3 regions of the Reticulibacter mediterranei genome follow, and region 2 is predicted to be linked to each of the others. Evidence: a T-box and tRNA genes for the amino acid it is inferred to sense, from the RefSeq annotation. Region 2 holds a T-box; the other regions hold tRNA genes.
What was found. The T-box of region 2 lies ahead of proS (proline--tRNA ligase). A T-box ahead of a tRNA ligase gene usually reads a tRNA of that ligase, here a tRNA-Pro.
Positions count from the first base shown of each region.

Region 1: it has a tRNA-Pro gene. The T-box ahead of proS (proline--tRNA ligase) is inferred to sense a tRNA for this amino acid. The anticodon was not compared.
Region 3: it has a tRNA-Pro gene. The T-box ahead of proS (proline--tRNA ligase) is inferred to sense a tRNA for this amino acid. The anticodon was not compared.

Region 1 is NZ_BNJK01000001.1:4,776,586-4,783,605, forward strand. Features, by position in the region: gene K3T83_RS20555 (DUF6585 family protein) at 1-48, shown strand, start outside; gene K3T83_RS20560 (DUF3536 domain-containing protein) at 103-1,578, opposite strand; gene K3T83_RS20565 (HNH endonuclease) at 1,889-2,434, opposite strand; gene K3T83_RS20570 (hypothetical protein) at 2,542-2,730, opposite strand; tRNA gene K3T83_RS20575 (tRNA-Pro) at 2,830-2,906, opposite strand; gene K3T83_RS20580 (multicopper oxidase family protein) at 3,430-4,593, shown strand; gene K3T83_RS20585 (NAD(P)/FAD-dependent oxidoreductase) at 4,698-5,969, opposite strand; partial or broken gene K3T83_RS57940 (putative RNA methyltransferase) at 6,308-6,421, shown strand; gene K3T83_RS20590 (methyltransferase domain-containing protein) at 6,431-7,020, shown strand, end outside.
Region 2 is NZ_BNJK01000001.1:2,271,660-2,278,679, forward strand. Features, by position in the region: gene K3T83_RS09730 (GNAT family N-acetyltransferase) at 1-143, opposite strand, end outside; gene K3T83_RS09735 (SGNH/GDSL hydrolase family protein) at 201-833, opposite strand; gene K3T83_RS09740 (proline--tRNA ligase) at 873-2,606, opposite strand; gene proS (proline--tRNA ligase) at 2,795-4,246, opposite strand; T-box leader at 4,286-4,520, opposite strand; gene K3T83_RS09750 (glutamine synthetase family protein) at 4,838-6,199, opposite strand; gene K3T83_RS09755 (APC family permease) at 6,286-7,020, opposite strand, start outside.
Region 3 is NZ_BNJK01000001.1:4,822,416-4,829,435, reverse strand. Features, by position in the region: gene K3T83_RS20795 (RNA polymerase sigma factor) at 1-280, shown strand, start outside; gene K3T83_RS20790 (anti-sigma factor family protein) at 282-863, shown strand; gene K3T83_RS20785 (UbiA family prenyltransferase) at 898-1,776, shown strand; gene K3T83_RS20780 (class I SAM-dependent methyltransferase) at 1,791-2,855, shown strand; tRNA gene K3T83_RS20775 (tRNA-Pro) at 2,958-3,031, opposite strand; gene K3T83_RS20770 (alpha/beta hydrolase) at 3,447-5,297, shown strand; gene K3T83_RS20765 (cytochrome P450) at 5,376-6,722, opposite strand; gene K3T83_RS20760 (PadR family transcriptional regulator) at 6,729-7,020, opposite strand, start outside.

The DNA.
Region 1 (7,020 bases), 2.5 Mb from region 2:
AGCGTCGCGAATCAGGCATTGCGAGGTTTTGGGAAAGCAGTGGAGTAAATACTTGGAGGCAAGAACATGCTTGCCTCCAATATATTAACGTTTATGAATGCGTTACGATAATGGCGGTAGCAGTTCAGGTGCGACCGGAGGCAATTGCCTGTAGAGATCTGCTCCGGTGACTACTGTCCGCCAACTTTTCGCCGCTTGAAGATCCTCAAGAAAACTGTGCTGTAAATCGACGCCAAGAGCCTGCCACATCAGGCTAATGGCGCGTCGAGCGAAGGCAATATCGTTGCGTGGCTCGATGCGGTCCAGGTCTTCAAAGAAGAAGCCGCAACTGGTAAAGCTGTATTGCAGGTAGTACTGCGCTTCGAGTAACTGTATTGTTCGCTGAGCAAGTTGTGTGTCATCGGGAACGCGCTGCTGTTTGCCGTGACGCCTCCAGAAGCTCTCAGCGCTCTCCCACCCATTGCGCAAGGGGAGGTAGTCGTTGCGAGCTGCCCAGGGATCGTTCAGCGCTTCTTCCGCATGGCGCTCAAACAACTGATGGCTCTGTTCGGCAAGGTTGACCAGAGCCTGATGTAAGAACTTTTTCCAACTGCCATCGCCCTCGGTGCATTCGCAGCCGGTACTCCAGCGGGCCACGCCATGTGCGCAACTCCACGCGCTGGGAACGCGCAATCGCACCTCGCGATGCGCCGGGTGCAAGAGCATATAGCGCTCTAATGAACAGACGGTAAAGCCATATTCAGGTGCTCCGTGACGGATCAGGTACGACAGAAACTTATCGCGCCAGGGCTTATGGTGTCCATACAATTCGCCATCGGTCGCAATCACGATGATCTGTGGCTCCCCTGTTTCGCTTTTGCTCTGCACAACATGATTGGGCAGATAGGAGGCCGCGAAGACATCGGCATTGCTGGTGGTGGTCCAATCAAAGGAGACGCCGCCGGACAGAGGCGCGTTATAGAAGAAAACGGTGATGCTGCGCCCATCTTTTAGCGGCAGGATATATGGTTCGGTCGGGTCGATAGCCTCGGCCGCCTGCCAGGGGGCGAGAACCGTATAGGTAATGCCACATTGGGCCAGGATATCCAGACTCTCCAGGTCAACCGCCGTTTCTGCCAACCACATGCCATGTGCATCATGACCGTAACGATGACGGAAATCTTGCAATCCCCAGAGAATTTGCGTCCACTTGTCACGCGTCGTCGCCAGGGGAAGGATCGTGTGATTGTACGCCTGGGCCAGCGCATTGCCAACGCCATAGCGCGCGCGATGAAGCTGGTCGGCCCGGAGAATCCCCTGATAGACATCGGGATAAGCTTTTTCCAACCAGGCAGCGAGCGTTGGCCCCATATCATAACTGATCGCCTCAAAATTGCCTTCTTCTACATTGGGACGATAACATTCTGAGGTAATTTTTTCATTAAAGTTAGCAAAAGGGGTAGCACCTGGTTCAATAGGAAGGATGTGGGTAAAAGGATCTTCACGCGGTGGCTGATAAAAGTGTCCATGCAAGCAAAGATATGTTGTCCCTGCCGATGGACGGATAGAAAGGTCAGACGATAATGTTTGTTCGATCATGCAACCACCTTTTCCTGGTAGACAGCAAAAACAGCGCCGCGATACCAGAACGAAGTACGATAAGGACGAATCTCATCTATATATAATAACGCATTGGCACCAGATTTTATTACACAGGAGCCAGAGATAGGAAGGACGTAGCTTATAGTCGGACTCGGCCTCTTTAGTTATCGAGGGAACACCTCCTTTTATTACGTTTGGGAGCTTGCTACAGTTTATCTACTACAGCTTATTCTACTAGAGAATACGTATGAGGAGGGGCGAATGGATGCAATCGTGGAAGTGAGCAGCACCTCCACGATTGTCCAGGTTATGCACTCATAATTTGAGCGTGTCCGCCGTGAGCGCTCATGATAAATTCTTCATAAGCTTCGCGCAATTTGGGGTAGCGAAGCAGGAAGAAGCCAGCATACTCTTGCGTCAGAGGATGTGGTTGACGTAACAAGCGCATGTTTACCTCTTTGAGCAAGCGGTTGCCTTTCTTGCCATTGCAGGGTTTGCAGCAAGCTACGAGATTCTCCCAGGTGCTTTGTCCTCCGCGCGAGCGAGGAATGATATGATCGAGGGTCAGTTCGCGGGTGCGTTTGCCGCAATACTGGCAGGTTTCCTCATCGCGCAACAGGATATTGGAGCGCGTGGCTTGCAGGGCAACCCTGGGTACGCGAACATTGGCAAGCAACTGCACAATTACCGGGCGTTCAAGCTCAAGACGGCGAGCCGTGATGCTTTCCTCGATCAAAGTGCGGACCCGTTCATCGACGAAGGTGACTTTCTGTTTAGAAAGAAGCACGATGAGACGGCGTTCAGGGATGACCGAGAGAGGCTGTAATGAGGAATTCAATACAAGAACTGGCATGAAAGTGTCCTTTCCCCTCTGTCAAAGCCGGTAACAGGTGCAGACAGCGAGGAAGAGGAGAGAGAATACAAGGAGCGGAAACGCTCGTTTCTCCCGCTTCTCTGCTTCTACCGCCGCCTGCGACGAACACGTGAGTAAGGATCGTGGAGATATCTTGCATGCCCAGGGGAGGCAGGCCACGAGGAGCCAGCAGGAAGATCTCCATAGACCAGCAGCCGCTTTCCTGGTAAGACAGTACTGGTAAATGGAAGTATCAGATGATGTTCTTGTTGTAAGAGCATCCGACGTTCCTGCATTCGATAACTCCTGGCCTGTAAAAAATGATAGGGTTTCAAACTCAGATGAGATATTCAGCTTTTGGCTGATGTTATCATTATCCTGTCTGATTCCCGTCCTGGTCGGGGTGAGAGGACTTGAACCTCCGACCTCAGCGTCCCGAACGCTGCGCGCTAGCCACCTGCGCTACACCCCGATTGATACCATGCAATGTCTCTTTACAAACGCAAATGCGTTGCAATTGTCCCTACGACGACCACTTGCACTTACTCGTTTGAGCCAGCCAGAGAACGCTCTTCTCTTGATTGAGAGACGCCATCTGTTGGAGCGTAACCACGCTCTACTGTTCTCACGCCTAGTATAGCATAACCAACCAATGTTTGACAATAGGTGTGCAGGGATTTCAGGCAAGTTTTTTGAAATTTCCTCGTTTTGTGACCCTCTTCACAATTCTCAAAATGGATCAGATTAAAGTCCAAAAACCCCGGTGTAGAAACGTTTACCACATACAAGTATTTCTATATGCTTTGCGTCTGATTTGTAAACATTTGGCGCTATACAGATCAGACCTTATGGGTTATATTGCATTATTAAGCATAGCCACTATGATCAACTTTTCTATTGGAGACTTCAGGGAGGACGGAATATGGCTTTACTGGCCTTATTTCCAGTCTTGAATGGGAAAAACACTATGCATGCTGAAAAAAGAGGGGGTTATTATGATGAAGGGTGTACGACCAGAAAGGATTGTTGCAACACTCCTTATCGTTATTGCGTTACTGATCGTTGGTCTGATAGGTGTTTTTATTCGTGAGGGCGCGCTGGATGTCAACCAGACGCAGGCTCAGACAGCACCGATTACAGCTCCTGCTGTAAATGATGGAGCTGCCCCCGCCGCCGCTACTGGCAAAACACGGAATTTTACTTTATATGTACGCAGCACCTGGATTAAGACGCCAGATGGACAAAAGTTCTGGGCCTTTGGTTATACGGATGATCCAAAGGGGCCAGCCAAGATCCCTGGCCCCCCAATTATTGTCGATCAGGGAGACACGGTCAATATCACACTGAACAACGATCAAGATCCAACCAAAACAACGACGAATCCCGAAGGCGACGGACATACCATTCACCTGCATGGACTCGACCTGCCGCCTGCGATGGATGGTGATCCAATGACTGCTCCGGGAGGTCATTCTGTGTTGCCCGGTACAAAATATACTTATCACTTTGTGGCGCAATATGCCGGGACGTACTGGTATCATTGTCATGAAAGTGCGGCTGAGCATATTCAGATGGGTATGTATGGAGCACTGATTATTCGTCCAAAAGGGCAGGCCAATGTTGCATACTCCGGCACACCAAAATTTGATAAAGAATATACCTTTGTCTTGAGCGATATGGATAGCGATATGCACCAGAAGGACTACGATGCTCTGCATACAGGGGGCGGCGTTGATCCTAACTGGACGCAATATAAGCCCAATTACTTTTTTATCAATGGTAAATACTGGCCCGATACAATGGCAGACCCCAATGATAATGTTAACGCGACGGTGGGACAGACCGTGCTGGTGCGTTTGATCAATACCGGCTATGTCGTGCATTCAATTCATACACACGGGTTTCACTTCCTGGTGATTGGCTCTGATGGCCGTAAACTCGACTCACCGTATTATAAAGATACCATCTCAATTGGTCCGGCTGAGCGTTATGATATTATCATGAAACTGGGTATGGCTGGTCGTTTTATGTTCCACGATCATGCGGAGCAGATGAATACCAATAATGGTGAATATCCTGGCGGTATGCTGACGATGATTTCGGTGAACAATCCCGATGGTTCAAATCCTGTACCGATGAAGCAGATGATGGGCGGCTAAACATCTTCACTAATGACTTCAATCGCTCCTAAAGTTGTAGTCGAGCGATTTATCGCGGGGAAGCTTGTTGCACGATCCCCGCGATAAATCGCTCGACTACAACTTTACTTCTCTTTTTGTAATGCGCGTTGAACTACTTGTTCCGCCAGATCGAGCGAGTAGTTCTGACCGCGATCATGCGGGTATACCTGGAACATATTGGCGAGCCATAAGTTCTCAAGCGGCGTCTCAAGCGGAGGAATGTGATCGCGATAGTCGGTGGTCACGATGGGTTGAGCGTACGCTGCTTTGAATGTCCAACTTTCCTGTATCCAGGCAGGATCGAACGCAGGCACGATCCGTTTTAGCGCCGGGAAGTACTCGGCCATTACTTCTTCTTTGCTCATTGTAAAGAGTGGATCGTCCATTGGACGGTAGCTGCCAAGATAGAGCAGGTGGTGTCCACCATATTCGCTCGGTGAGCGGAAGTTGGTATGCTCAAAGAGGCCGGTGAAGGGATAGCCCCGGTCGCAAATGTTGATCCAGTAGCTATCGGTGACAGAACGATCCAGGGCCAGGATCAGGCAGTGCGCGCCATATGCCTGTCCCCATTCGTATTGTGCGCGATAGTCCTGGGGTAGCGCTGGTATGAGGCGGCAGGTGAGGTGCGTTGGGAAGGTTGAGATCACCTGATCGAAGCTCCAGGTGCCCTGGCTGCTCTCGACACGCCAGCGACCGTTCTCCTGCTCAACTTTTTCCACGCGTGTTCCCAGCAGCACTTTGCCGCCTAGCTCGGTGATGCGCTCTACCAATCGCTCATAGAAGAGCTGGAAGCCACCACATAGATAGCCGAGCTGAGTTGTGCGATCATGAAAGCGTGCCCAGAACCAGGGGAGAGCGATCTGATCGTGCAAGGCACCAAATTTGCCGATAAAGAGTGGCTCAAAGAAGTTTTCGTAAGGACGCTGACCGAGCCAGCGGCGCAACCAGGGTCCAGCTGTCTGCCCTTCTAGCAAGGATGGAGGGACCACTTTGAGGAAGGAGAGGACGGCAGCAACGCGCAGGCGTTCATCGATGCGCCAGGGCTTGAAGGTAAGTAGCGTGAGGGGCGAGTCTAGCTGGTGAATCTCTCCACCGATCAGGCTAACGGTGCGGGGGCGCAGCCACTCCAGGCGGTCTCCCAGCCCCAGTTCTTCGATCATCTGGATGATCTTTTTGTCGGAGCGGAAGATATGATGGTAGAACTTTTCCAGCCATGTGCCACCAACTTGAAAGCCGGAGGCAAGACCTCCCGCTATCTTCTCTTGCTCAAATACAATCACTGACTGGCCCGCCTGTGCGAGCCGATAGGCAGCCATGAGGCCCAGCGCTCCGCCGCCCAGGACAGCATACTCCATCGTTCATTCCTTTTATAGCAACTTTTTTGACAGGTGCGTTCATTGTAACATAATGGCGCAGGTAATATGATATGCTCCTGACTTTTACGTCATCGGGTCGTACGTATTCTAGCAGAAGACGAACAGCGGTGAAAGGACGAATGTAACCTGCCAATTTATTGCGTTTTGATTCAAGCTGTTGTAGTCGAGCGATTTATCGCGGTGGTTCCAACCGTGCCACAGGCTGCTTCACCGCGATAAATCGCTCGACTACACCGTACATCACCAAGTTATTTCGTTCATCTTCATCATTGAGTTATAATGGGAAAGAAAATCCTGCCGATAGAGGTTGCCAGCATATGCATTGCCTTCATCTTCTGCGTTGTCCCGTTTGTCATGCTCATCTGGAGCACGAAGGAGCTACTCTGAGATGTGCTCGTTCTCATACCTTCGATATTGCGAGAGAGGGGTACGTCAATCTGTTGCGCAAGAAGCAAGCGGGCGATACAAAGGAGATGGTGCAGGCGCGTCGGAGCTTCCTGGAACGCGGCTTTTATCAACCCCTTGCCGATACGTTGAATACGCTCGTCTCTGCTTATCTCCGTGAGCATGCATCGCCTATCAATGTGCTGGACGCGGGCTGTGGCGAGGGCTATTATCTGGGGCGTTTGCAACAGAGCTTATCTCAACAGGAACAGTTGTGTTTGTTGGGCCTTGATGTAGCGAAAGATGCGATCAGGATGGCTGCCAAACGGTATCCATGCGCAAGTTTTGTGGTGGCGAACCTCAAAGAGCGTCTGGTGATTGCTGACGAGAGCATTCACGTGTTGCTCAATATCTTTGCCCCACGCAATCCTGCTGAGTTTGCGCGCGTTATGATGCCAGCTGGCAGGCTAATTGTGGTGATTCCGGGTGCTGAACATATGGCGCAATTGCGCTCTACGCTCCCTTTATTGCAGATCGAGGAGAACAAACAGCAACACATCGTTGAACAGTTTGCGCCGTATTTTACATTGCTTGAAGCCGTTCCCGTGAGCTATGAACTGGATTTGAAGCGAGAAGAGGTGCAGCA
Region 2 (7,020 bases):
TCCAGCATACGAGCCACATGCTGTTCCGTCGTGGTGAGTGCCTCATTATTCATACGCTCTATCCAACCCAACCGGCGCAGTATCGTGGCAATCGCTCCTGCGTCTTCTCGCCGTGCTTCACGAATAAGAATATTTAACTCCATATCGTCATTCCCTCCCCAGAATTTTAAGCATTGAACAGGTTGTCATTATAGAATTGGTTATAGCGCTTTCACTGCTCGCAACCAGGATTGAGCAATCAAAGCATGACCAGCGTTCGACGGGTGTACGCCGTCTCCCGCCCAGAATGCCGACTCGCGCTGGGCGCTGGCCTGCGCAAAGATGCCATCCAACGGAACCAGAATAGCGCGAAACTCGCGTGCCAGTTGTCTCACAACGGCAATCTTAGGATCAAGATCTTCGCGCCATTGCACTCGATCTGCCGGCACCGGCACCACAAACGGCTCTAACAAAATCAACCTGGCTCCCAGCTTCGTTGTCACATCCTCCAGAATGGCGCGATAGTTCTCCTCGAAGCTCTCCACAGATGTTGCATCACCCCGGTCATAGCGCCTCCAGGTATCGTTAATGCCGATCATGATCGAGACCCAGGCGGGTTGCAACTCCAGACAATCAGCCTGCCAGCGACGCCGCAAATCGCTCGTTCTGTCGCCACCAATTCCCCGGTTGAGAAAATGTACGTCCTTCTCGGGATAAAGCGCCTGGAACCAGGATGCCGCCAGCATAGCATAGCCATAGCCCAGGTGATGATGCTCCTGTCGATCACGTCCAGCATCCGTGATACTATCCCCCTGAAACAGAACAGTGGCTCCATCTTCAATCAAGAGTGACATGGTATTCTCCTTAAAAGATGGGATCAAAGACCCCTTTTCTTACAACCCATTACGTATTTCAGCTTGAATGGCCTGTACAGCATCCTCCACAGGCACAATACGACTCTCTCTACGCGCCCGCCACTTCAATTCGACACCGCCATTTTTCAATGAACGCTTGCTCACCACCACACGTAGCGGCAGACCGATAAGATCAGCATCATTGAACTTGACACCCGCCGTCTCCGCACGATCATCAAACAACACGCTGAGACCCGCCACCGTTAAATCTGTATAGAGCTGTTCGGCAACGCTGCTGGTCTTATCCAGATCAAGTCCTAGCAGCGCAATTTGATACGGCGCAATCTGAAGCGGCCAGATAATCCCCTTGTCGTCGTGCCACTGCTCCACAATGAGCGCCATCAGGCGTCCAATACCAATACCATAGCTGCCCATCTGGACCGGGTGAGCATTCCCCTCAGCATCGAGGTAGGTGACATCGAACAAGTCAGCGTAGCGCGTGCCAATCTTGAAGATGTGGCCCAGCTCGCAGCCACGAAAAGCGTGCAGCGTCCCACCACAATACACGCAGGTTGCATGGTCATAGGCAGAGGCGATATCTGCCCAGAGATCCACCCTGAAATCGCGGGGATAGTTGACATGCTGCACGTGATAATCGACTCGATTCGCTCCAGCAACAAAGTTGTTTCCCTGCTGAAGCGAGGTATCGGCGATAATCAGAATATGCTCATCCTTCTGCAAGGGTGAGGTATAGCCTGCCACGATGCCCTCTCGCGTCAGTTCTTCCGGCGTTGCGAGATGCAAATCGGTGGAATTGACGCCTGCACGATTGAGCGTATTGGACAGCTTCACCTCGTTAACCTCCAGATCACCTCGCACCACAACCAGGACCATTCTGTCACCCGCCACGTAACAAACTGCCTTCATCGTCTTCGCTGCTGAAATGTTGAGGTATGCTGCCAGATCGCTGATCGCCATGCAGCCGGGCGTGTAGACCTCTTCTAACGGCTGTTTCGGCTCTGCTGGCAGAGCCGTGCGCACAAACTCCGCTTTCTCTTGATTGGCCGCGTAATCGCAATTGACGCACTTTAATATCGTATCTTCGCCTGCCTCGGTGAGGGCCACAAACTCCAGCGACTCCTTTCCGCCAATCGCGCCACTATCGGCCTGCACGCCCAGAAAAGCCAGTTCACAACGCAAGAAGATGGCTTGATAAGCAGCTTTCACCCGCTCAAAGCTGCGATCCAATCCCGCTTGATCGGCATCAAAGCTATAGAGATCTTTCATCAGAAACTCGCGCACACGTAGCAGCCCACCGCGTGGGCGTGGCTCGTCTCGCAGTTTGACCTGAAACTGATACAGCAACTGGGGCAGATCACGATAACTGCGTAGAAATTCTTTTGCTAGCAGAGCCGACGCCTCTTCGTGAGTTGGTGCAATCACCATTGCACGCTCCTTGCGATCTCGCAAACGAAACAGCACCGGGCCATACAGTTCCAGGCGCGAAGGCCCACCAAATGCAGGATGCTGATCCCAGATCTCCTCCGGTTGAAGAACAGGAAGTATGACCTCTTGTCCACCGATACGATCCATCTCTTCACGAACGATCTGCATAATATTACGCAGCACCTGATTGCCCAGCGGCAGATAGCTATAGACGCCAGAGGTAAGCTGACGAATAAAACCAGCTCGTAGTAGCAGTTCGTGGCTGCTTCCCTCGGCATCTCGTGGCGCTTCACGCAGCGTCGTTGTCAGCAATTGTGAGACTCGCACAGATAGAACCCTCCTTAATATGTGTTGATCCGACAAGTCGCTCTCATGTACGCATAGCCTGTTGACTACAACACCCTATAAGATACAAGCAGGGACAGGCTTGCTCTGGTTGCACTCTCTTGACTGGCCTTTTCTCCTCCTTAAACATAGAGAGGAGAAAAGGCGGCATTTATTCAACAAACAAGATTCTAATAGGCTCGCGCGAAGATCGCCTCACAGGTTGCCGGTTTTCCGGTGTAGATACACTTCCCTTGCACGCCGCCCTCTGGCTGATCGAACGGAATAACGCGCAGAGTTGCTTTCGTCTCTTCCTTGATAGCTAGCTCTGCCGCGCTATCTTCGGCCCATTTCACGCGCACAAAGCCGCGCTTCTCCGCGATTATCTCCTTGAACTCATCATAGCTATCAGTGGCATAGGTATTCTGCTTGCGGAATTCGACCGCACGCTGGAAGAGCGCCTGCTGCACCTCTTCTAACAATTCTGGCAAATGTGTTTCGAGTGCATCTACAGAGATCGGCGTCTTCGCTCGATTATCGCGGCGCACCAGCATCACGCTGTTGTTCTTCACGTCGCGCGGCCCGATCTCCATGCGCACAGGTACGCCACGCATCTCCCATTCGTTATATTTCCAGCCCGGAGTATTCTCACTCATATCAACCTTCACGCGTACCTTGCCCTTGAGCATCTTCTCAACTCGCGCCACCTGCTCAAGCACCGCTGATTTCTCAGCCTCTTTGCGCCAGATCGGAACAATGACGACCTGATACGGCGCGAGACGAGGCGGCAGAATAAGGCCGGAACTATCGCCATGCACCATGATGAGACCACCGATCATACGCGTGCTCATGCCCCAACTCGTGGTTGCACAGTATTTGCGCTGCCCATCGGAATCGAGATACTGAATATCAAAGCTCTTCGCAAAGTTGTTGCCGAGATTATGGCTGGTGCCAGCCTGGAGCGCCTTGCCATCGCCCATCATCGCCTCGATAGAATAGGTGCGCAGCGCGCCAGCAAATTTCTCGTTCTCGCTCTTGCGCCCAGCGATCACTGGAATAGCGGCATCTTCTTCAGCAAAGGCACGATAGACCTCTAGCATCTGCTTTGTGCGCTCTTCGGCCTCATCGAGCGTGCGGTGAGCTGTATGACCCTCCTGCCACAGAAACTCGGAGGTGCGCAAGAAAAGCGTTGTGCGTTTCTCCCAACGCATCACATTGTTCCACTGGTTGATAAGAACTGGCAGATCGCGATAGCTCTGTATCCATTTGGCGTAGGTGTGGCCGATGATCGTCTCGCTGGTCGGACGAATAGCAAGCGGCTCTTCAAGCTCTTCACCACCGCCACGCGTCACCCAGGCAACCTCCGGCGCGAACCCCTCCACATGTTCGGCCTCGCGCTCTAAAAAGCTGCGCGGGATAAGCAGAGGGAAGTAGGCATTCACCACATCGGTCTCTTTAAATCGTGCATCCAGAAGACGCTGCAAATTTTCCCAGATGGCATAGCCGTAGGGTCGAATAATCATACAGCCACGTACCGGCGCATAATCAGCTAACTCCGCCTTGCGCACCACCTGGTTGTACCACTTTGAAAAATTATCTTCCTGATCCGCTATTTCCTCGACGTACTTTTCCTCGTTGTCCATGACATCCTCTTTTCGCAAGCATAAAAAAACTCGCCCTTCTACAAGGACGAGATCATTACTCGTGGTACCACCTTATTTGAAGTACGCCTCACGACATACTTCCACTCACGCGGTCACAAATGAACCGCACCTCCAGGTAACGGTGAGGATTCTCCGGTCAGTTTCTCACTGACGCTCTCAGGTGGGTTCAATGCGGCTCCATCTGCCGACTTGCACTCTCTCGGCTCGCTACTCGATTCCGCCAACATTTACTAATCCTGATCAGCGCGTTTGCTGTATTCTATTCGTTGCCCCAAGAATACACTATCACGCAAAAGGTGTCAAGCATTTCATGCAAGGTACTTTGTCTATGAGTCATCCCGGATGGTTTTGTGGCGACCTCTGCCTGCATTGCTCGCCGCGTAGCGGCTCGCTGGTTGAGGATGATGGTGGCTAGAGGCTGGCACGGCCAGCCTCTAGCCACCATCATCCTCAACCAGGACGAAGGGCCGAAGGCGCTGAGGCGTGCGAGAGCCACAGGGAACATATCCGGGATGGCTCATAGGGGAGAGATCTCTCAACGGAGACCATCCCCTCTTGTCCAGGCAGCGCTTAGAACTTATAGAAGTGCTGCTTGACGACCTCCTGCGGCGTTTTGTCTTTGAAGAAGTCGATCTCGCTGCGTTTGACAGCGATGTATGCGGTTGAGAGCGTTGAGCCGAGCGCCTCCATCAATACAGTATCGCGCTCCAATTCATCAAGGGATTCCTCCAATGACGTTGGGAAGCGCTGAATGCCGCGCCGCTCTCGCTCCTCTTCGCTCAATGCGCCCGGATCAGTCTGGACGGGATCGCCTGGATCGATGCGGTTCTTGATACCATCCAGACCAGCTGCAATGATGCCGCCCAACGCCAGATAGGGATTGCCACTATGGTCAGGGAACTTGCATTCGAGATTGATCGATGTTGACTCCCGACCCCAGAAGGTTGAAGGCACGCGCACCGCTCCTTCGCGATTATCGAAGCCCCAGGCACTATAAGCCGAACTCCAATAATGTGGCTGCAAACGACTATAAGAATTGACGCTACCATTGGTCAGAGCGACGAGACCGCGCACGTGGCGCAAAATGCCACCAATAAAGTAGAGACCCAACTGGCTCAGATGCCCACGTTGGCTGGGGTCAAAGAACAGATTGCGGCCTGGATGCTCGCTCTTCTCAGTTCCCCAGAGGCTCAGGTGCATATGGGAACCGCTGCCAAACTGATCCAGAAATGGCTTAGGAGCAACCGTCGCCAGCAAATTGAAGTTACGAGCCACACCACGAATCGTCTCACGCGCACGACAGATGTTATCGGCAGCACGTAACGCATGGGTATGGCGCAAAGAAAGCTCCTGCTGAGAAGGTCCACCCTCTGTATGATACAGTTCGATACCAACGCCCTGAGCCTCCAGAGCCGCTAGAATGGCGTCGATAACCTCGCCCTGCTCGTCCAGGCCAGTTGTACTATAACAGAGGCTACGATCTGCTGGAACATATTCGCCCATCTCTTCACGGGCAAAATAAAACTCATGTTCTGCTGCTGCCTCTGCGCGCATCCCTTCGCTGTCGAGACGGGCAATCATACGTCTAAGGAAATAGCGCGGATCGGCATCCCAGGGCGTGCCATCCAGTTGAATCCAGTCACAGAACATTGCACCACTATTCGGCACATAGGGCAGGATAGTAAACGTCTCTGGATCAGGCACGAGACGGTATTCTCCTACCGGACCCATTCCTTCTACCGCTCCCACTGTCTCTACACCAGACCAGGCCGCCAGCACGACACAATGACCAATTCCCTCGTGAATGCGCGTGGGTAGCCCGCTGATATGTGTAGCTTTACCACGAATAATACCGCCATTATCGCAATACTGAAAGCGGACAAGACGAAGTTTCGCTTGCTGCGCTGATGTAATCACATCTTGAGTATTCATAAACGTTTCAATGTTCTCCCTTCAAGAACTTTCAAGAACCTGTATCATTCAGAAATACACGCGAGTATCATTATCCACGATAATTGCTATGTTGTCCAGCTTTGCCACGCTGCTTCTGTAGTAGCAAACATGCTTCCGACAGCAACCAGCGTAAAGCAAATGAGCACAACACCACTGACAACCAGCGTCCATGTACTATTAGGGACAAGGCTGGGAATCCAGGAATAGAGTACTGAATCAACGATAGTGGCAACACAGCTAATTGGACCAACAACGCTGATTGTTAACAAGACAGGGATGGGAAGAATGGCCTTCTCACGCAATATCGCCCGGTTACGCAGGAACAATTTAAACAGGGCGATATAGAAAAAGTTTGTTATTAACGCCCAGACCAGCGAAACAACCGCCAGACTGACGTTGTAGATGATGGTGGCAAGGTTCGCTGGCGAGTTTATCTTGATGGTGTATGGCACCACTAGAAAAGCAAAGGCAGTAAAGACAATCGCCAGGACAGTCTGCACAATAACGCCATTAGCGGGCACACGATATTTATTGAGCTTTCCCACATTGGTGGGAACTCTTTTATCGACGCTCCCCACAAACAAAATGCGCGTAAACGAGGCGTTGTACATCACCACTGCACAGAAAAACGCGCCCATAATGCATATCACCGTGATATTGCCCCAGATTTTGCCAAGCGATTTATCCACTGTATCGATCAACGCGAACGGGGTCGCACCATTGGTCGAGCCTTCTACCACGAGCAGGGCAAACGTCGCCAGGAAATAGCAGACAAAGACAAGTAGCGTTCCCAGCTGTAA
Region 3 (7,020 bases), 2.6 Mb from region 2:
GGCCGAGCACCTGCTGGATCATGCCGACAAGGAAGAACGGGCCAGTACAGTATTAGAGATACACGATTATCAAAATCTTGTCCGCGAACACCTCTCTATGTTGCCTGCCAAGTACCGTGTCGTCTTAGTATTGAGGCATCTACAAGAAATGACTTACGAGGAGATGGCCGAAATTTTAACTATCCCCATCGGTACAATCAAAACTCATCTATTTCGCGCACGCAATCTACTCAAAGAGCGTCTGGAGACATTTGAGCAGGAATGGAAAACGAGAGGTTAGTATGCGCTGTTCGAGAGCCATTCATTTGTTACAATTCTATATTGATCAGCAGCTCCCGCTGAAACAGATGCGCGCACTGGAGAACCATCTCTCCGATTGCGCCGCCTGCCGACACGAACTCATCCTTCTTGAGACGATTGATCATGCCCTCACTAATCTTGAGTCCGTGAAAGAGCCTCCCGACCTGACCGCAAACATTATGCGCCGCGTGGCTTTAACAACAAAGCGTGCTGCTGAACGTGCAGCGGAACAGGCTCGTAAAGAACCTGTTTTCGTCCTCTTCCGCCCCTCTTTGCCAGAACTGGTGGCCGTTGTGGTACTCGCTACCATGACCACTTTTGGGATCTTTATCCAGCAGCCTGCTTTTAGTTCTCTCATCTCTCTCGCCACTAGACATGATGGCGTTTCGCCGGTTCTGCTCGACGGCTGGAAACTGCTTTTGAGCTTGAATAGCAATACACTCATGCTCTTTTTCTGGGTCATTGGTACCATCCTCGGTATCTGGATTACACTGGTGCTGGCTGGCAGCGAGATGCGCAACATGTGGTTGAAAGCAATGATGGATCGTCTGCCCGTCTGGTAACGCACAAATCCGTTTTCAGAGAGGAGCGCATACTGTGGAGATTGCTAAAAAACGTCGCTTGCCCGATCTACTCTATGGCTTCTATCTGCTCTGCCATCCCGGACCAGTGCTATTTCACATTCTAGCGGTTACAGCCATTGCACTGCTCGCCGCCTGGCCGCATCTTGTGTGGAGTACGCTTGCTCTCGTCGTTGCAGCACATACAACAATGCAGCTTTCTATCGCCATTCTCAATGATTATTGTGATCGCCAGCGCGACACATCGAGCAAGAAGCACAAACCGCTCCCGCTCGGTCTGGTGCGTCCACGAGAGGCACTGATAGCTGGCATCCTATTAATGGTCGTGATGGTTGTGCTTCTGCTGCCGCTGCCCACACTAGCTCTGCTCATCTCTCTGCTCTATCTCGCGCTGGGTCAGGGCTATAATCTGGGCCTGAAGTCCACGCCACTGAGCGGCATCGTCTTCGCGCTGGCTATTCCACTCATTCCACTCTATGCCTTTGTCGGCGTCGGTCGTATAATACCGTTCGTCCTCTGGCTGGTGCCAGTTGCCGCGCTGCTGGGAGTGGCTTTAAATCTGGCAAATTCGCTCCCCGATATCGAGGAGGACACGGCCAGTGGTGCGCACACGCTGGCTGTAGTGTTGGGCGTCAAAAATACGTTTCTTCTCTGTCCTGTGCTGCTCTTTCTGGCGGCGCTGCTGGTCGGTCTGCTGGCCCTGATACAGATCGTTCCCGCTCAACTCTGGGTGCTGCTGCCGACATTGCTGCTCGTCTGCGTTGCGATAGGCGCACTGCTGATCGTTTCCGGTCCCCGCAAGCCGCTGAAAACGCGCAAAACCTATTTCTATATTGTTGTACTCACCTGTCTCGTGCTGGCTGCTGGCTGGCTGATCAGTGCTCTGAGTTCATGAAAGGCGGACACATAGTGCCACTACGTCTTACCCCGCTTGAATATCTCTTGTCGCGCTTCAATCTCCTGCCCGTCCCGCTCTTCGACACTCCGCTTGCCCCAGGCATCGCCCGTATGCTCATCACGGCCTGCGAACTGGACCTCTTTGACACGCTTAGTCGTGGCCCGCTGCCTCTGGACACCTTAGCTGAGCGGCTCCAATGTCATCCCCAGGGTCTCCAGCTATTGCTGCACATCCTCGTTTCGGCAGGCTATCTGCGCTACCATCGCAACTGCTATGCCAACACCCGCCTGTCTCAGCGCTGGCTTACCAGCTCCTCACCTATGAATGTTGCGCCTTACATCGTCCATAGCCAGGATATCATCGCCATCTGGGATCACGTCGATAAAGTCATCCATACGAACGCCCAGGCTATGCGTATGCCCTATGAAGAGGATGCTAGCACACCGGAGATGCAGCGCTTACTGGCACGTCACTACGCCGGTCTCGCATCTCTGGCAACGACGCTCGGCGCAGAGGTCGCCTATCGCGTTGGTCTCCCAACTGGTTCCACTCAACTGCTCGATGTGGGCGGCTCGCATGCAGGCTATAGCGTCCTGTTCTGCCGCAAATATCCCGCGCTGCACTCTACGATTCTCGATATCCAGGCCGGTATCCAGGCTGGACAGCGGACCGCAAAACAGACGAACATGACCGACCATATGAGCTTCGTCTGTGGCGATATTGTCAAAGATGATTTCTCGACGCTCTTCTCCCACACCTTCGATGTGGCGCTCTATTTTCACATCGCCCATCTTTTGCCAGCAGAACTAAACGCGATGATCTTAAAAAAGGTTGCGGAGAGGCTCAGGCCAGGCGGTATGCTAGTATTTGTGGACCAGGTGACGGATCAGACACACGGTTCCCGCCTGGCCTCGCTTATGGTGCAATTCATGGCCCTGACGATGACAACCGTAGGTGGCACCTGCTACCCCTTCGCCACCATCCGCACCTGGCTAGAGCAAGCAGGCATGGAACGAGTCCGCGCCCACCGCTTGCTGACACCGGGCGCGACGCTGATTACTGCGATCAAGAAATAATGATTTGTACTCATGGGTCATGTTTTGAGGATGGGGTTGATTGAAGACATAAAAACAAGGCGGAAAGCCAATTTATATACCAGCTTTCCGCCTTATGCTGAGTCGGGGTGAGAGGATTTGAACCTCCGACCACTTCAACCCCATTGAAGTGCGCTACCGGGCTGCGCTACACCCCGCCGTTCTTAGAATGAACTCAGTATAGCAGATACAAAGCAACTCGTCAAGAGTTTTTTTCCTCTTTCAGAAATGCTTTCCACATCGGATGTATCCGCTCATCAAGACAATTCCACTCTGGCTCCGTTGCTAGTATCGCTCAAATACGGTATCCTGACAATAGCTACAAATAGGTAGGTAGTTCCTGCTCAGCAAACAATCTGAGCCGGATTTACAGGCGTTCTTGGGCTATTAACGCAAGAGGTTGCGGCCAGATTACGTAACCAGGCTTCGTCTATCCATCTGAGAGATCAAACTAGAGTTTTCTACGGTAGTACTATGTGATCTGGTTAATAGCGATACATCATATGAGCAAGTTATAAAATAGGTATGTACATGCGGATACCTCGTTAATGCAGGATGAAAGGTCGGTTCCCGATGGCGGATAATAATGATACCAATAATAGCAATATACAATATGATGACTTTCCCGATTATACATTGATAGATGCCAACATTCCATATCGCGAATACGCACCTCCTGTCCGACCGGGAAATAACGGGCAGCAGGCCCGCCCTGGCATACCACCAGCACGCGGCGAAATGATGTACCCGCCATATCCTCCCGCGAATGGTGCAGTTCCAGGGCAGCGCCCACCTCTCACTCCATCGCCATTTCTGCCACATCCAGTCCCGCGACCAACACCGCCACAGCCACCAAGCATGAAATGGGTCTACATGGCAGCTGGCATCCTGGGCGTCGTTCTGGTCATTACAGCCGCCACCTCTGGCCTGCTTTTCTATCGCCAGCAAAACGCCACTCAAACCGCCCATATGCAAGCCACCGCCACAGCAAAAGCTATACCCACACCAACCTATAAAGTGAGCTATCACGCCACCTCCTGCCCCTTTACTCCTGCTAGCGGCATTACTGAAGGGAAAGATGTCACCTGTGGCTTCCTGACCGTCCCTGAAAATCGCGATCAACCGCATGGAAAAACCATTCAACTCGCCGTCGCTATCTTTAAAGGCTCAGGCAACGATGCTTCCAGCATTCCCGACTTCTATCTGACCGGTGGCCCCGGCGGTGGCGTCCTCTCAGACTTTGGACCATATATCACATCCGGCAATCTGCGGCGCATCACATTGAGCCATGACCTGATCCTGCTAGACCAGCGCGGCACCGGATACTCACGTCCCGCCCTCGATTGTTCCGAGTTCACCAATCTCGAAAACAGCACAGCCAACGAGACGTTAACAAACACTCAGGAGAATAAGTTATATGTGCAGGCCGCCCAGAAGTGCCGCGACCGCCTGACAAAATCCGGGATCGATCTCAATATGTACACCACGATTGCCAACGCCACCGATGTACACGATCTGATCGGCGCGCTTGGCTATAAGCAGGTCAACCTGTATGGCGTCTCCTACGGCACGCGCCTTGCGCTCACTGTGATGCGCCTCTTCCCCGGCGATATCCGTAGCGTCATTCTGGACTCAACCGTCCCGACCCAAAGCAATCTCTTTACTGCCCTTCCCGCCGTCACTCAGCACGCCTTCGATGTCCTCTTTCATGGTTGCCAGATAAACGCGCATTGCAACACCGCCAATCCCCAGGTTGAAGATATCTTTTACAAGCTGGTGACGCGTATGAATGCCCATCCCATCTCGTTCCAGGACGCACAGTATGGCCCAGTTCAACTCAGCGGCGATGGACTGGCAAGTTGGCTGTTCGGCGCACAATATATCACCCGCCTCATTCCCCTGTTGCCTTCAGTTATCATGCAGATCAACGAGGGAAACTACAAGCTGATCTCACAATACTATGGCTACGTCGAATATTCGGGCGGCATCAGCTATGGCATGTATTATTCCGTCGAATGCGGAGAAGATCTGGCGTTCTTGAAACCGCAGGATCTGGTAAACGCGGCAAATGTGGCACGCCCGGAGATTCGCGCCGGCCTGCTGGCAAATATTCAGGATAGCTATGATGTCTGTCAGATCTGGGGTCAGAAGCCAGTGCCATCGGTACAAAAGCAACCCGTGACAAGTTCTTTGCCAACACTGATTCTTTCGGGCGAATACGATCCGATCACGCCTCCCTCCAACGGCAAGGCGGCTCAGACGACGCTCAGCAACAGCTTCTTCTATCAGTTCCCGGCCACCGGTCACGGCGTCTTTTATACCGACACCTGCCCCGACACAATTATGATGGACTTTTTACGCCAACCAACTGAGAAGCCCGACTCGGGCTGCATAGCCGTCATGCCAGAGCCGAACTTTCAGTGATACAGGTGATAAATGCTAAACAGCGTTATTAGAGAGCATAGGCAAGATAGAGCAACCAGCACTCCTTCGTCATATACTTTACCGTCTCGCCACAACGCGCAGTTTCAATTGCTGGCCGGGCGATGGGGTTGGATCGCGCTTGATGGTTAGCTGGTAGTCTGGTGGATCTAATGCCAACTGGTAGGTATGTAAAATGACGGCGGGAATGACCATTAGTTGGATCTCAGCGATACCAGATCCCAGGCAGGTATGATCTCCCAGACCAAAGGGCGCGTAGGCTCCACGCTGCCGCTGCTCATTGCGCGGCTCGTGATAGCGATCAATGTCGAAAGCCTCGGGACTGGGAAAAAGCTCTGGCAGAAAGTGGGGGGCTGTCATCGCAACATATACATTATCTCCTGGTTCCAGACGATACCCGGCAAAGGTGAAGGGCTGCGCAACGCGCGCTTTATGGCCTTCTGCCACAGGATAGAGGCGTAGCGTCTCTATCGCCGCCCCATGCAACGCCTGCATCGTTTTCAATAGCTCCCAGGTGAGCGATCCCTGCGCAAAAGCCGCATCGACCTCGGCAACGACGCGCTGCAAGATATCTGGCTCTTTGAGGAGCGCATAGAGCATGAAACTGGTGCTATTGGCAACCGTGTCCAGGCCAGCAAGGAATGGCCCCAGACCTATCAGCGCCTGCACCTGTTCAGGCATATGGTGCAATCCTTTTGCTACGTCTACCAGTTGCTCATCAAGCAGATCAGGTTTTCTGTCGCTACTGGCTTGATCGCTATGGGCCGCCAGAATAGCGCGTCCCAGTTCATAGGCTCGCTCCTGCGCCCGCTGGAATTCAGGCGATAACGGCGTTACATCAGCAGAATGGCCTCCACCAAATGAGCTGTTAATGGCCGTGTTCAGATAGGTTACAAGGTCGGGCAGGTAATCGCCTACGCTATAATTCACAAGCAATTGTCCTAGTTGTTCGGAGACCACACGCTGCATCGCAGGCAGCACAACTACGCGCTGTTCGGGATGCCATTGCGTGAACTCGTGAGTAATGGCAATCATGCGCGGCAACTGATCCAGCATGTGCGTACGCGAGTAGTTCCGGCTCTCTCTGGCGCGACGCTGACGGTTCGCGATGCCGTCTCGCTCCTGACTGATCCTGGTCTCAGCCTTATTCATAGTGGCAAAGAACTCTTCCCATTCTTCATGCGAAGTAAAGAGTTCATATTCATGCCGGGCAATGAAGGTATTCGCCTCTGGCCCGACCATCACCGTTACAGTTCCCTCTGGCCGCAACATACGAAAAATCGGTCCCAATTTGCGATATTGCTGTGCAAAGAAGCGGGGACCACTCCCCTCCTCTGTCAACAGTGGCGGTAATGGGGTATCTTCACATATTCCTTTCCGCCAGAGGTCGGTTTCGAGATTGCTCATCTGTCCTTACCTTTCCCCTTCTCGCTGTATCTTTTGGATCAGCGTTTGAATCCATTCGAGTTCCAGATGCCGCTGCTGCTCACTAAGCAACAGAACGTCCTGGGCATATGATCCAGGTGGCATATGCTGTTCTGTCAGCCCCTTTAACTCCTGAAAACGGTTTAGCACCTTCATGATTTGCTCCATGCGGATCTGCAAAATCTCCAGGCGTATCTCCGGCTCCAGAAGATGGAAAAAGGCCACTCTCACCAGAAATTCCGCATCGTTGCGCAACAACTCAGGCGAAAAATCCAGCAAA